Regions from separate parts of the Viridibacterium curvum genome, predicted to be linked through region 1. Evidence: predicted binding sites of a transcription regulator. Region 1 holds the regulator's gene; each other region holds the start of a gene.
The links. Region 1 encodes sigma-54, which starts transcription at its own class of promoters, with help from an activator protein. Its sites were predicted from a motif close to TGGCACGCTTNCTGCTNA; they were not measured.

Region 2: ABEA02_RS02950 (pilin) is a predicted target of sigma-54. The motif match lies at 2,140-2,157, and genes of this name have one in related genera.
Region 3: nifV (homocitrate synthase) is a predicted target of sigma-54. The motif match lies at 1,456-1,473, and genes of this name have one in related genera.

What each region holds. Positions count from the first base shown of each region.
Region 1 covers NZ_BAABLD010000008.1:1,043,370-1,048,247, forward strand. The annotation lists gene hprK (HPr(Ser) kinase/phosphatase) at 1-569, opposite strand, end outside; gene ABEA02_RS12640 (PTS sugar transporter subunit IIA) at 538-1,023, opposite strand; gene hpf (ribosome hibernation-promoting factor, HPF/YfiA family) at 1,177-1,503, opposite strand; gene ABEA02_RS12650 (RNA polymerase factor sigma-54) at 1,514-3,019, opposite strand; gene lptB (LPS export ABC transporter ATP-binding protein) at 3,038-3,760, opposite strand; gene recX (recombination regulator RecX) at 3,741-4,205, opposite strand; gene recA (recombinase RecA) at 4,239-4,878, opposite strand, start outside.
Region 2 covers NZ_BAABLD010000002.1:373,422-378,299, forward strand. The annotation lists gene dtd (D-aminoacyl-tRNA deacylase) at 1-156, opposite strand, end outside; gene ABEA02_RS02940 (gamma carbonic anhydrase family protein) at 153-686, opposite strand; gene ABEA02_RS02945 (glycine cleavage system transcriptional repressor) at 1,472-1,999, opposite strand; gene ABEA02_RS02950 (pilin) at 2,276-2,767, shown strand; gene ABEA02_RS02955 (pilin) at 2,889-3,380, shown strand; gene ABEA02_RS02960 (PglL family O-oligosaccharyltransferase) at 3,599-4,878, shown strand, end outside.
Region 3 covers NZ_BAABLD010000017.1:468,537-473,414, forward strand. The annotation lists gene ABEA02_RS18565 (MBL fold metallo-hydrolase) at 1-317, opposite strand, end outside; gene ABEA02_RS18570 (LysR family transcriptional regulator) at 431-1,345, shown strand; gene nifV (homocitrate synthase) at 1,497-2,636, shown strand; gene cysE (serine O-acetyltransferase) at 2,633-3,526, shown strand; gene nifW (nitrogenase stabilizing/protective protein NifW) at 3,533-3,868, shown strand; gene ABEA02_RS18590 (ferritin family protein) at 3,888-4,349, shown strand; gene ABEA02_RS18595 (hypothetical protein) at 4,360-4,812, shown strand.

The DNA of each region.
Region 1 (4,878 bases):
ACGCCCGAGGCGATGCGCGAGATCTCGACCACGTCGTCGGCAACGAGACCGTGGCCGCGCGAGATGAGTTCGAGCGCGAGTTCGGATTTGCCTGCACCCGAGTCGCCGGTGATGAGCACACCGAGGCCCAGCACGTCCATGAACACGCCGTGCAGCGAGACGCGCTCGGCGAGACGACGCGACAGGAAGGACCGCAGCACTTCGATGACGCGCGCTGATTCGAGCGGCGAGGCGAGTACGGGAACGCCAACATCTTCGCAGTTGCGGCGGATGATGTCGGGCACCTCGCAGTCGTCGGCGACGATGATTGCAGGGGGTGGTGCGGCGAGGATGGCGAGCAGGTGGTGCTCCAGCTTGTCCTTGGCCTGACGGCGCGCCCATTCGAACTCGGTCTGGCCGATGACCTGCAGGCGCGTGGGGTGGATCAGGTTGAGGTGGCCGACGAGGTCGGCTGCCCACACGCGGTCATCGTGAACGGTGATATGGGTGTCGAGCCGGCCTGCGACATGGCGCAGGCGCAGCGCGGCCCGGTTGGCTTCAAACAGCTGGGCGACGCTGGTTCGCCGCATTGGCGTCCCACTCGGCAAAGAGGCTGTGCAGCGCGCGCGCGTCGGCGGATTCCGTCAGCGCATCGCGGAATTCGCGATCACTGAACATCGTGGCGAGCTCGGACAGCAGCTGCAGATGCGCCTCGTTGGCCTGCTCGGGCACGAGCATGATGAAGATGAGACCGACGGGCTTGGCATCCGGGGCATCGAAGTTGATCGCTTCGGCCATGCGCATGAAGGCGCCCAGCGGCGACTTGAGGCCCTTGATGCGGCCGTGCGGAATAGCGACGCCTTGCCCAAGCCCGGTGGAGCAGAGCTTCTCACGCTGGGCCAGCGCATCGGTCACCAGCTTGCTGGATACACCGGCCTGGCGTTCAAACATGACGCCGGCAGACTCGAACACTGTCTGCTTGTCGCTGGCAGCAAAGTCGATGACAACGTTGGCAGCAGGCAGGATCTTGGAGATCAGGTTCATTGCAGGTAGTACGGACGCTTCGGCGCCTGGTATTCCGCGAGTTGGCGAGAGAGGGGGGAAAGTTTGCCTGATCGGACAGGCAGCGTCGAGATGAACGAGAGGTTTGTGCTGAAGCGGCCCTCTCCCTGTGCGGGAGAGAGCCGTCGCAGGGGCTCAGCCTTCTGCAGTTTGCTGGTGTTTGATGGCGTCGCGGGTATGGTCGGACGACTTTTCCTTGTGCTTGACGACCTGGCGATCGAGTTTGTCGATCATGGCGTCAATGGCGGCGTAAAGGTCTTCGTTGCTGCTTTCCACGAAGATGTCCTTGCCGCGGACATGAACCGTAACTTCGGCCTTCTGCTTGAGCTTTTCGACAGACAGGATGACATGCGTCGCAGTCACATGGTCGAAGTGACGGATTACCCTGTCTAGCTTGCCTGTGACGTATTCGCGGATGGCGGGCGTCACATCGAGGTGGTGGCCGGTGATATTCAGGTTCATAAGCGAACTCCTAGATCGTTTTGCGCTGACTGACCGGCGGAATATTGAGTGACTCGCGGTACTTCGCGATGGTTCTGCGAGCCACCACGATACCCTGCTGGCCCAACATCTCGGCAATCTTTGCGTCCGACAGCGGTTTTTTGCCGTCTTCCCCTGCGACCATCTGGCGAATCAGCGCGCGAATCGCCGTGGCGGAGCAGGCACCGCCCGTGTCCGTAGACACGTGACTGCCGAAGAAATACTTCAGTTCATAAATCCCACGCGTCGAGGCCAGGTACTTCTGTGTGGTGACCCGCGACACCGTGGACTCGTGCAGTTCCAGCTCTTCGGCAATTTCCCGCAGGGTCAGGGGCCGCATGGCCACTTCACCGTGGTCGAAGAACTGGCGCTGTCTTTCAACGATAGCCTGCGACACGCGCAGGATCGTGTCAAATCTTTGCTGGACGTTCTTTATCAGCCATTTTGCCTCTTGCAGTTGCGTGGACAGCGAGCCGCTGATGCCACGGTTCTGATGAAGGATATCGGCATAGACCCGGTGAATCCTGAGCTTGGGCATGGCCTCGGGGTTCAGGTTAGCCGTCCAGGCGCCACGGTACTTGCGCACGATCACATCCGGCACGATGTAACGCGCTTCCAGCGGCGCAAACTGGGCACCCGGATGCGGGTTGAGGCTGCAGATGAGTTCGTGTGCGGCACGCAGGCCGTCGTCATCGCAGCCCAGGCGGCGGCGGATCTTGACGAAATCACGTGCGGCGAGCTGTTCGAGACAGTGCTCGACGATGCCCATGGCCAGATCGCGCGTGGGGCTCTTGTCGCGTGCCTTCAGTTGCAGCAACAGGCATTCCTGCAGGCTGCGGGCGCCGATTCCCACGGGGTCGAAGTGCTGCACATGGCGCAAAGCCGTGACCAGCTCTTCGAGCTCGACTTCCCATTCTTCGGGGATCAGGGGGAGGAGCTCTTCAAGCTCCTGCGCCAGCATGCCGTCGTCTTCGAGCGCTTCAATGATGAGGCGGATCAAGGCGCGGTCGCGGTCCGAGAAGGGCATCAGCGCGAGCTGCTGCTCAAGGTGGTCGCGCAGGCTGGTGCTTGCGGCCTGGAACTCCTGGAAATCGCTGTCGTCGTCGCTGTCGTTGCTGCCACTGCCGCTGCCCGTGGCTTCGGCACGCCATTCGGCAGCCTCGCCGATGTCGTCGTCCGACACCGAGTCGTAGGCCTCGGTAATGGTGTCGGGCATTTCGACGGTGGTTTGCGGCTCGAAGTCCTCTTCGCCATTGGCGTGGCGGTCGGACAGTTCACTGGCTGCTGTCGCAGCCTCTGCCGTGGGCACGTCCTGCATCGGTGCGACATCTTCGCCCTCCTCGGCGCCATCGCGTTCGAGCAGAGGGTTTTCGAGCAGCATGCGCTCGATTTCGGTATTGAGCTCCAGGGTGGACAGCTGCAGCAGTTTGATGGACTGCTGGAGTTGAGGCGTAAGCGCTAGCTGTTGGGAGAGACGTAACTGGAGCGAGGGCTTCATGACTGGATGATGCGTGATTTACAGCCGGAAATGTTCACCCAGATAGATCTGGCGAACCTGGTCATTCTGCACGATCTCGTTCGGACGACCGCCCGCCAGCACTTCGCCGGCATTGATGATCCAGGCGTGGTCGCAGATACCGAGGGTTTCGCGCACGTTGTGGTCGGTGATCAATACGCCGATTCCGCGTGCCTTGAGGTAGCCGATGATCTTCTGGATGTCGATCACCGCGATCGGATCGACGCCCGCGAAGGGTTCATCGAGCAGGATCAGTTTGGGGTTGGTGGCGAGTGCGCGCGCAATTTCGACGCGACGGCGTTCGCCGCCAGACAGGGATATCGCATTGGCGTCGCGCAGATGGCCGATGTTGAGCTCGTCGAGCAGTTCGTCGAGGCGACCCCGTTGCTCGTCCTTGCCGAGCTTTTGCAATTCGAGGACGGCGAGGATGTTTTCCGTCACCGTCAGCTTGCGGAACACCGAGTTTTCCTGAGGCAGATAGGACAGGCCCAGCTGCGCACGACGGTGCATCGGCAGGTGGGTGATGTCGGTGCTGTTCAGGTGAATGCGGCCGCCATCTGCCTTGACGAGACCCACGATGGTGTAGAAGCAGGTCGTCTTGCCCGCACCATTTGGGCCCAGCAAGCCGACGACTTCGCCGCCGCCGACCTGGAAGGACACGTCCTTGACCACGGTGCGGGCTTTGTAACGTTTGCGGACGCCTTCAACCTTCAACAAACTCATGCACGGGATCTTTCAGCAACTTGCGGATCAGCTCCGCCGAAAAGCCGCGCGACTGCAGAAAGCGGGCTTGCCTGGCCCAGTCCTTCGCATCGACGGGCGGCTGCCCGAATTTCTTTTTCCACACGCTCCGTGCGCGTGTCAGTTCGTCTTCAACCAGTACCTCACCGAGTGCGGTGCTGGCGAGTTCTTCCGTCACACCACGGTCACCCAGCTCGCGGCGGATGCGGGCACTGCCCAGTCGTCCGGCGCGTGATCTCACATAGCTTTCGGCGAAGCGCGCGTCGGACTGAAGCCCTGTTTCTGCCATGCGGTCCAGCACGGCCTCCACGTCATCGCCCTCATCGGCACGCGCAGCCAGCTTGCGCCGCAGCTCCTGCCGCGAATGCTCGCGGGTGGCGAGCAGACGCAGTGCAGTGCTGGTGAGGGAGGAGGCGGGCTTCTTCACTGCGGGCTCCGGTCAGATCCGCGGACGCCGGGCTTACTCGGCGGCCACGGCCTGCATGGCTGCGACGCCGACAGCTTCGCGGATCTTGTTTTCGATCTCGCGTGCGGTCTCGGGGTGCTCACGCAGGAACTCGCGGGCGTTGTCCTTGCCCTGACCGATCTTCTCGCCTTGATAGGCGTACCAGGCGCCGGACTTGTCGACGAACTTGTGATCCACGCCCATGTCGACGATCTCACCCTCGCGCGAGATGCCCTCGCCGTAGAGGATGTCGAAATGCGCTTCCTTGAACGGGGGCGCGACCTTGTTCTTGACGACCTTGACCTTGGTCTCGGAACCGATGACTTCCTCGCCCTTCTTGATCGTACCGGTGCGGCGAATGTCGAGGCGCACGGAGGCGTAGAACTTCAGTGCGTTGCCGCCCGTGGTGGTTTCGGGGTTGCCGAACATCACGCCGATCTTCATGCGGATCTGGTTGATGAAGATGACCAGCGTATTCGTGCGCTTGATGTTGGCGGTGAGCTTGCGCAGGGCTTGCGACATCAGGCGGGCTTGCAGGCCCGGCAGCTGGTCGCCCATCTCGCCTTCGATTTCGGCCTTGGGCGTCAGCGCGGCAACCGAGTCGATGACGAGGATGTCGACGCCGCCCGAACGCACGAGCATGTCGGCGATTTCA
Region 2 (4,878 bases), on a different contig from region 1:
ATAACCGAGAATCCGTTCCAGCAGACGCTCAGCGCGTTGCGCATCGTCACCTTTCTGAATGCCGACGAAAGCCAGTACGCCCTGACCGATCTGACCAACGATCTGATCGTCGACGCGGACTGCGGCTTCAGAGACGCGTTGGATCAGTGCAATCACGAAGCGTCGTCGATGCGCTTGAGACCCTGACGGAAGCGCTCGGCATTGCGTCGGTAACCCTCTGCATTGGCGAGCAGATTGGCGACCTCGGCGTCCGACAATTCACGAATCACCCGCCCCGGCGTGCCCACCACCAGCGAGCGGTCGGGAATCACCTTGTTTTCCGGAATCAGGCAGTTGGCGCCAATCAGACAGTTCTTGCCCACAACAGCCCCATTGAGCACCACGGCATTGATGCCGATCAGCGAGCCATCGCCAATCGTGCAGCCGTGCAGCACTGCCATGTGGCCCACCGTCACGTTCTGGCCCAGCGTCAGCGGCACACCGTCATCCGTGTGCAGGATCGAACCGTCCTGGATGTTGCTGCCGTCGCCAACGACGATGGGGTCGTTGTCACCCCGCAGGACCGCGTCGAACCAGACGCTGACGCCCTTGCCCAGCGTCACTGTTCCCAGCACCGTGGCGCTCTCTGCCACCCAGCAGTCTTCCGCCAGCTGGGGCACGCGTTCATTCAGTCGATAGATGGCCATTGCAGGTATTCCGTCAGATGCAGCGCAGAAATCGTGCGTTGCAATAAAGCCGAAATCATAGCAGGCAGCCCACGCCGGGTTGCAGGGGCGGCAAGCAATCGGCTGCCTGGGTTTGGGGTTTGGAGAAGGGCGGTTTGCGACGTCTGGTTGTGCGGTTGAAACCGCAGCTACACGGTGGTGGGGCTGGGTTCAGGCGGAGGGAGAGTGGGCGTAGGTCCGGCTTCAGCCGGACTCATGGCGGCAATTGGAGCGTGGGTTGTGCGGTTGAAACCGCACCTACGGGGTGGTGGGGCTGCGTTCAGGCGGAGGGAGAGTGGTCGTAGGTCCGGCTTCAGCCGGACGCATGACGGCAATTGGGGCGTGGGTTGTGCGGTTGAAACCGCACCTACAGGGCGGTGGGGCTGGGGTCAGGCGGAGGGAGAGTGGTCGTAGGTCCGGCTTCAGCCGGACGCATGACGGCAATTGGGGCGTGGGTTGTGTGGTTGAAACCGCACCTACGGGGCGGTGGGGCTGGGTTCAGGCGGAGGGAGAGTGGTCGTAGGTCCGGCTTCAGCCGGACGCATGGCGGCAATTGGGGCGTGGGTTGTGCGGTTGAAACCGCACCTACACGGTGGTGGGGCTGGGTTCAGGCGGAGGGAGAGTTGTAGTAGGTCCGGCTTCAGCCGAACGCATGGCGGCAATTGGGGCGTGGGTTGTGCGGTTGAAACCGCACCTACGGCGACTCGTGCGCGCCTGCAGGGCTGGTTTTAACCGGTCACCAAGGTGGCTATCGGGCGGTGAGGCGATTACGAGGCGTCTTCTTCCTGCCCCAGCGCAATATCAACCTGCATCTCGGCCGAGATGGCTTCCAGGTCTTTCTGTAGATCGCCGATGCCCAGTTCCGTTGGGGCCAGTAGCAGGGCCGTCGCATGAAACAGCGTTTCCCCAGACATTGGTGCGGCGGACGTGCGCGTCTCCAGCGATTCCACATTCACTGCGTGGCGCGCCAGCACCTGGGTGACTTCGCGCACGATGCCGATGCGGTCATGACCGACCAGATCGAGCCTGAGGCTGCGGCGGATACTGTCAGGCGCGCCCGGTGTTGCCACTTCGACAACGACCCGCAGTGGTTCGAAAATGCGAAGCGCCGCCAGCAACGCGTCGGCCCTCTCCGCAGGCACGTCAACGCGTACCAGCCCCGCAAACTTCCCGGCCAGATGGGTCATTGACGCCTCCAGCCAGTTACCTTGATGCGCCGAAATGACCGCAGCAAGGCTTTCAACAAGGCCGGGGCGGTCATTACCGATGGCTGTGAGGACGAGATGTTGGCTCATGAATTTCGAGTACGACTTCAAGAATCAGGGCCCCGAAGATTACCGGAGCGTGAATGGCGACGGTTGACGTCTTGCGGACGACGAGTGACGAAAAACGGCAGGCTTCCCGCGTCAATTCACCGGATGGCGACAGGTGTTGTTGGCTCGCAATCTACTTAAGGCATTGTTTGTAAATGGTTTAAATCTGATTTCAGAGGCTGGGCTGGCATCTGGCATGCCGCTCGCTACAAGGAATACGCACGGATTCCTATCCGTCCATTCACAGGAGAATCAAACATGAAGCAAGTGCAAAAGGGCTTTACCCTGATCGAACTGATGATCGTTGTGGCGATCATCGGCATCCTGGCCGCTATCGCGCTGCCGCAGTACCAGACTTACATTGCTCGTTCCCAAGTTTCGCGTGTCATGGGTGAAACTTCGGCCGTCAAGACGGCTCTCGAGGATTGCATCGCTGGTGGTCGTCTTACCCTTGCAATTGGTGGTGCTGCAACGACTTGTGACCCGCAAGTTACTGCTTCTACTCTGATGACGGCTGCTAGCACTTGGGGTGCTCCGGCAGTTGCTGGTGCTGGCTATCCTGCTATTACTAACCCGATGGCTGCCGGTGCAGACGTCACAATTGTGGCGACGTTTGGGAATGGCGCTGCGTCGATCCTCTCTGGCACTCCCTACACCTTGACTTGGACACGCGCTGATGCGACGGGCGCTTGGACCTGTTCTACCAGTGCAGCTATGCCGGCTAAATTCAAGCCCAACGGTTGCATCTAAATTAGTAGTTGGAAGTTTCAAGGCTGTACGGTTTAGAGCCGCACGGGCCTTGATCAGAAAAGGGCACCAAGGGTGCCCTTTTCTATAACCTCAGTGTGCTGACCTTGAGTGCGGAGGAGTCATGTCTTCTGAATATTTTCGTTCAAGCAAAGGCTTCACTCTTATCGAGTTGATGATAGTGGTCGCGATCATCGGCATACTGGCCGCACTTAGCACCAATACGTATCGCAGTTACACCGCCCGTTCCCAAGTGGCTCGTGTTATGAGCGAGACAGCTACGCTTAAGACTGCGCTAGAGCAGTGTGTTACTAGTGGCAAGTTGACTCTGGGTGTCGCAATCACTGATTGTGATCCGCAGTACACCGGCTCGAATCTTATGCAGGATGCGCCGTTCGCAGGGTCCGGATTGCCTGTCGCAGGCGTCGGTTACCCAGACATCCAGAATCTCGCTACGGCTCCTGGAACACCGCTGCGGATCGTCGCAACCTTTGGCAATCGCGCGTCATCTCTGGTGCTTGGGCAGACGCTGACCTGGGAGCGTGATGCGACGTCCGGAAGCTGGTCTTGCGCTACGACGGTCGCGCAAGTCTACAAACCCACTGGCTGCAGTTGAGCCTAGCGATGCAGATGCCACTCCGCGCATCTGTTCGGACTCTCGCCCTTGAGCGCCGAGAATCAATGCGCTACCTTTCTGCACGGGCAAGTGCTTGTTTCAACGTCACGCGTTCGCTACCCAGCAATACCGTTGATCTAAGGTTCCGCCGCCAGTGCACTTGACGCCGTATTTCGCAAACGGCACCCTGCGCCCCTCACTGGAGGAGGCGTGTCGCTGTGCAAAGTTCTTCACCGCTGGTTTGGCTAATCTGCTTGTTGTGGCTGGTGTTGCAATGTGCATCGATTCTGGCTTCGCACCGTTATCCCCAGACGGTCTTCTATAACGAGTTCGCTGCGGCGTGTGCCGTGATGGCTGTCGGCGCCATGCTGGCCTGGGTTGGGCCTGTACGTTGGCGGTTGTCGCCGATGACCGCGATGCTGGCTGTTCTGGCCGGTGTTGTCGCTGCGTGGGCGATGGCAGGGGCTGGTGGCGCGGCGACGTCTGTGCTGCTGTATCTCCTCGTGCCGATTGTTCTTGCAGTGCTTGTTGCGGCAGCGCTGAATGTCATGTCGCGCGAGCAACTGGTGCAGTGGTGTGCTTGGGGCATGCTCGTTTGTGCTTGTTTGCAATGTCTGGCGGGCGCTCTGCAGCTGAGTGGGTACTCGTACCCCGGCGTGATCATGGCCAAGCTGATGAACTCGGCTTTCGGCAACATTGCTCAGCAGAACCATTACGCCAACCTTTTGTGGCTGGGCCTGGTCTCGCTGACCTATCTGTGGGTGCGTGGTGTTTTCCCGGCGTTGCCGGCCTTGGTGTCGGCTGTTGCGATCAATGTGTTTGCGGCGCTGTCCGTGTCGCGCTCTGTGTGGTTGTACACCGCGCTGGTGCCGGTGCTGGGCGCTCTCTATGTTCGCCATATGCCGTCTGCCGAGCGCCGCAAGGTCTGGTCGGGTTTGGCGGTGCTGACCTTGCTGAGTGTGGCGACCCAGATCTGGCTGGCTTATGGCAATGCGCAGGCCGCGCTGGGTGTGACGTCGGCAATCGACCGGGTGGGGGAGAGCGGTTCCAACGGCCAGCGGATGTTCGACTGGATCGTTGCTGCGCGCACGGCGCTCGAACATCCATTCACCGGTGTTGGACCAGGCATGTTTGCCTGGCAGACCGCGCTGGCGAGCATTGGCCTGCCGCCTGAAAACTGGGTGCGTATCGGCGAGAACGCCCACAACACGGTGCTGCACTTCGCGGCTGAATTGGGGTTGGTATTCATCTTCGTCGCCGGCTTGCTGGTGCTGGCCTGGCTGTGGCGGCGCTGGCGCGAGACGCCGACGCTGGAGAGCTGGTGGGGCCTGGGCATTCTGGCGGTGCTGGCGTCGCACAGTTTCGTGGAGTACCCGTTGTGGTACGTCTATTTCCTGGTGCCGCTGGGGTGCGCCATCGGGGTGATCGATGCGGGTGACGAGCGGTTACCGAGCTTGCGATTCAACGCCTTGTGGCTGATCGTGCCGCTGGCTTTGGG
Region 3 (4,878 bases), on a different contig from region 1:
AGCGTCTCGGCGCCAAAGTAGAAATCCGGGTCGGCATTGCTGATGAAGATGGTCTTCAGCGTCTTGCCCGTGTCGAGCACATTGGCCGCCACGCGCAGGGCGTCGGCGCGGGTGAAGCCGCTATCGATCACCACCGCTTCGCTCTTGCCGCTCACCACCACGGCATTCACGTTGAAGCTGTTGCCGTCGGCGTTGTAGACCTTCAGCGTCAGCGGCGCGGTCTGCGCGCTGGCGCCACCGCTGGCGACAACGCCCAGGGCCAGGGCGGGAACTAGGGAGCGGGCGATCTGCCGGGGGCTGAACTTGATGCTGAACATGTGAATCTCCTTCAAGAATGAATGTGCGGGGATGCGACGAGGAGGACTTTAAGTTTTGCGTATTGGTAGATAAAGTACTCAACAGTTGATTATTTGTTGCATGGATCGTCGCAATGGACAGACTGACCGCCGTACGCGTGTTCGTAGAAGTGGCAGACCGGGCCAGCCTCACCCAGGCTGCCGAACAGCTGGAGATGTCGGCCGCGATGGTGAGCCGCTACCTCGCCGCCATCGAGGGCTGGTTTGGCGCGCGCCTGCTGCACCGGACCACGCGCAAGGTCAGCCTCACCGATGCCGGCCTCGCCGCCTTGCCTGCCTGCCGCCAGATGCTGGAGATTGCCGAAGACGTGCAGCACCTCGCCGCCGAGCGCAGCCGCGAGCCCGCCGGCGTGCTGCGCGTGGCCAGCGCCGGTTCGTTTGCCGATGCGCAGCTCACCGCCGCCCTGGTCGACTTCCAGGCGCTGTACCCGCAGGTCGAGATCGCCCTCTCGGTGGGCGACCGTGCGGCCGACCTGGTGGGCGAGCGGGTCGATCTGGCCGTGCGCATCACCAACACGCTCGACCCCGCCATGATCACGCGCCCACTCGCGCGCTGCCGCTCCATCCTCTGCGCCTCGCCGGCCTACCTTGCCCGCCACGGCACCCCGCAAAGCCTCGACGCACTCCAGCAGCACCGCTGCATCGCGCACGCCTTCGGCATCGGCCGGCAATACCGCTTCACGCGCGGCAACGAGCTCATCGAAGTGCCCGTGCGCTGGAGCTTCCACACCAACGAGACGGCCGTACTGCGCCGCGCGGTGCTCTCGGGCGCCGGCATCGGCATGCTGCCCAGCTACTACGTGGGCGACGAGCTGCGCACCGGCGCCCTGGTCGCGCTGCTGCCCGACGAGCAACCCGAAGCGCTCGGCATCCACGCCATCTACCTCTCGCGCCAGCACCAGCCCCTGGCACTGCGCCTGCTCGTCGACTTCCTCGCCGACCGCTTTGGCGGGGACCCGGCACCGTGGGACAGGACGCCTGACACCTGAATGTCGGGGCGATGTGTTTCCACGCCAGACACCACACAAAACCCACATTCCTCACAGCCACCTCGTCGGCATACGCAAAATTAGTCGCATAAAAACAATGCCTTGATGGATGGCATGCAGCTTGCTGAAGTCCCCGCAAAGGGGGTTTCACATGCTGACCGCTTTCACCATCAATGACACGACCTTGCGCGACGGCGAACAGACCGCCGGGGTGTCGTTCACGGCTGAAGAGAAGTGCGCCATCGCCCAGGCACTGTCGGAGGCCGGCGTCACCGAGATGGAGATCGGCATCCCCGCGATGGGCGCCGATGAGATCGAGGTGATCAACAGCATCGCTGCCCTGGGGCTGCCTGCGCAACTGATGGTGTGGGGCCGCATGGTGGATGCCGACGTCAAGGCGGCGCTGCGCTGCCATGTCGATGTCGTACATCTCTCGATCCCCGTTTCGGATGTGCAGATCGAACGCAAGCTGCGGCGTAACCGCCAGTGGGTGCTTGACCAGATCCGCCCCCACGTCGAGCGTGCTGCCGCCACCGGCATGGATGTCAGCGTCGGCATGGAAGATGCCTCGCGCGCCGACATCGACTTCCTCTGCCGCGTTGCCGAAGCCGCGCAGGAGGCTGGCGCGATCCGCTTGCGCTTTGCCGACACGCTGGGCATTCTCGACCCCTTCTCGACGATGGAGCAGATCGGCAAGCTGCGCCGCGCCATCGATATCGAGATCGAGATGCACGCCCACAACGACCTGGGCCTGGCCACGGCCAACACGCTGGCCGCGTTCCGCGCCGGCGCGACGCACGCCAACACCACGGTTAACGGCCTTGGCGAGCGCGCCGGCAATGCGCCGCTCGAAGAAGTGGTGATGGCCATGCGCCACATCCATGGCGAAGACGTCGGCATTGACAGTCACTGCCTGCTACCCATCTCGCGCCTCGTCGAAGCCGCCTCCGGCCGGCCGGTCGCCCCCAACAAGAGCATCGTCGGAGAAGGTGTGTTCACGCATGAATCCGGCATCCACGTGGATGGCCTCATGAAAGACCAGCAGAACTACCAGGGCTTCGACCCCGCCGAACTCGGCCGCGCGCATCGCCTCGTGCTCGGCAAGCACTCCGGTTCGCATGCCGTACAAGCCGCCTACGCGCGCCTGGGCCTGCACCCGACGGCACTCGAAACTGCGCAGATCATCGAGCGCATCCGCGACTACGCCATGCAGACCAAGCGCGAACCCGACGCGCTGGCGCTCGCCCAGTTCTACCTCGAAGCTGCGCGCACGCTCAAGGAAGTCGCATGAGCCCCGAGCATTCGATCCGCGACTCGCTGGCCGCCGCTTCGGTGAATGAGGCCCGCCCCGGCCTCTTCGCCATGCTGCGCGAAGACGTGGCCTGCGTCTTCCAGCGTGACCCTGCCGCGCGCAACACGCTCGAACTGCTGACCATCTACCCCGGCATCCAGGCCCTCGTGCTGCATCGCCTGGCTCATGCCATGTGGAAGATGCATCTGCGCTACCTGCCACGCCTCATCTCCTTCGTGGCGCGCCTCGTCACCAACGTCGACATCCACCCCGGTGCCACCATCGGCCGGCGCTTCTTCATCGACCACGGCGCCGGCGTCGTGATCGGCGAAACAGCCGAGATCGGTGACGACGTGACGCTCTATCACGGCGTCACTCTCGGCGGCACGACCTGGAACCCCGGCAAGCGCCACCCCACGCTGGGGCATGGTGTCGTGGTCGGTGCAGGGGCGAAGATTCTCGGGGCCATCACGGTGGGCGACCGCGCACGCGTGGCGGCCAACTCGGTGGTCATCGAAGACGTCACCGCCGGCATGACCGTGGTCGGCATTCCCGGCCGCATGGTTGTGCCGCGCAGCCAGCGCCGCATCACCGACAGCGGCATCGACCTCGACCACCACCAGATGCCCGACCCCGTCGGCAAGGCCATCGGCTGCCTGCTCGACCGCATCGGCGAACTGGAACAGGAAGTGCTTCGCATGCGCGGTAGCAAGACAGCCCCCGGCTCGGCCAACTGCGCCGAGCCGCCCCCCGAGGGGGCAAAGAAAGTCTTGGGGCGGCCCGGCGACTTTCTTTCCGTCACGCCAACGACCGCCTGCGGCGACTGTGACGACACCTGTTCCCAACCGACTTTCGATGGCAGCACGACTGCCACGCATCACCCGGAGTAAGCCACCATGAACGAACTCACTACCCGCCTCGCCAAGCTCTCTTCGGCAGAAGAGTTCCTGGACTTCTTCTCGCTGAGCTACGAACAGTCGGTCGTCAATGTCAGCCGCCTGCACATTCTCAAGCGCTTCTACCAGTACCTGCGCCGCGACCCCGAGCTGGCCAGCCTCAGCGACGAAGCGACGCTGTACGCACGCTATCGCAGCCTGCTGGCGCAAGCCTACGAAGACTTCGTGAAGTCGACGCCGGCGCAGGAGAAGGTCTTCAAGGTATTCCAGGATACCGACGGCAAGCAGAGTGTCACGCTCGACAGCCTGCGCTCCACCCTGCCCTCCGCTGCCTGATCCGCCTCGGCCCGCCAGCATGAACGAGATCCAGCTCTTCCTCTCCCACGCCATCCAGCTCGAACGCGAAGCGGCCGAGCGCTACCAGGAACTGCACGCTGCCATGACCGAGGCAGGTCATGGCGAGGCGTCAGCCTTCTTCGGCACGATGGCCGTGTTCGCCCACAAGCACCTGGACGAAGCCGTCGCCATGGGCGGTTCGCACGCACTGCCCGAGCTCGATCCGAATGCCTTCCGCTGGTTCGGTGGTGTGTCACCCGAAGCGCCGGATCTGGAGTCGCTGTCGAGCATGGTCGATCTGCAGACGGCGCTGCTGATGGCCCTGCAGGGCGAGCACCGCAGCCACGTGTTCTACAGACAGGTCAGCGAGTTGAGCCAGGACCCGGAAGTGCGTCGCGTCGCGGGCGAGTTCGCGGCGGAGGAAGCCGAGCACGTCGCAGCCCTGCAGCAGTGGCTGGCACGCACGCCCGTCAAGGCGTGAGGGATTGGCCATGAGCAACACGAAACTGTTCCTGGCGAATGTCGTGGCGCTCGAAGGCGAGGCCGCCAGTCATTACGAGGCCTTTGCGCAACGCGCACTCGCAGCGGGTGACAGCGAGCTGGAAGCCTTCTTCTCGGGCCTCGCCGAACTGACCCGCCTGGAGGCCGCCGAAGCCAGCGCCAATGGCGGGCTGGAGATGCGCGCCAGCATTCACCAGCACCGCATCGAGCGCAGCGCGCCCGCCCCGCGCAGTGCCGTGCGCGTGGGCAGTGACGCCCTGCTCGAACTGCACCGCGCGATGACCCTGGCCCTCGAACTCAAGCGCCGCAGCCACGCGTATTACGCCAGCATCGCTGCACTGACGGCCGACAACGAACTGAGCCAGGTGGCAAGCGTCTTCGAACACGAAGCCGCCGGCCACCTCGAAGCCCTGGAGAAATGGATCGTGCGACTGAGCGTGTAAGTCCCGGCACAGCAACCCCTCCCGACCTCCCCTTGTCAGGGGAGGAGCCAACCACCACGCGCCGAC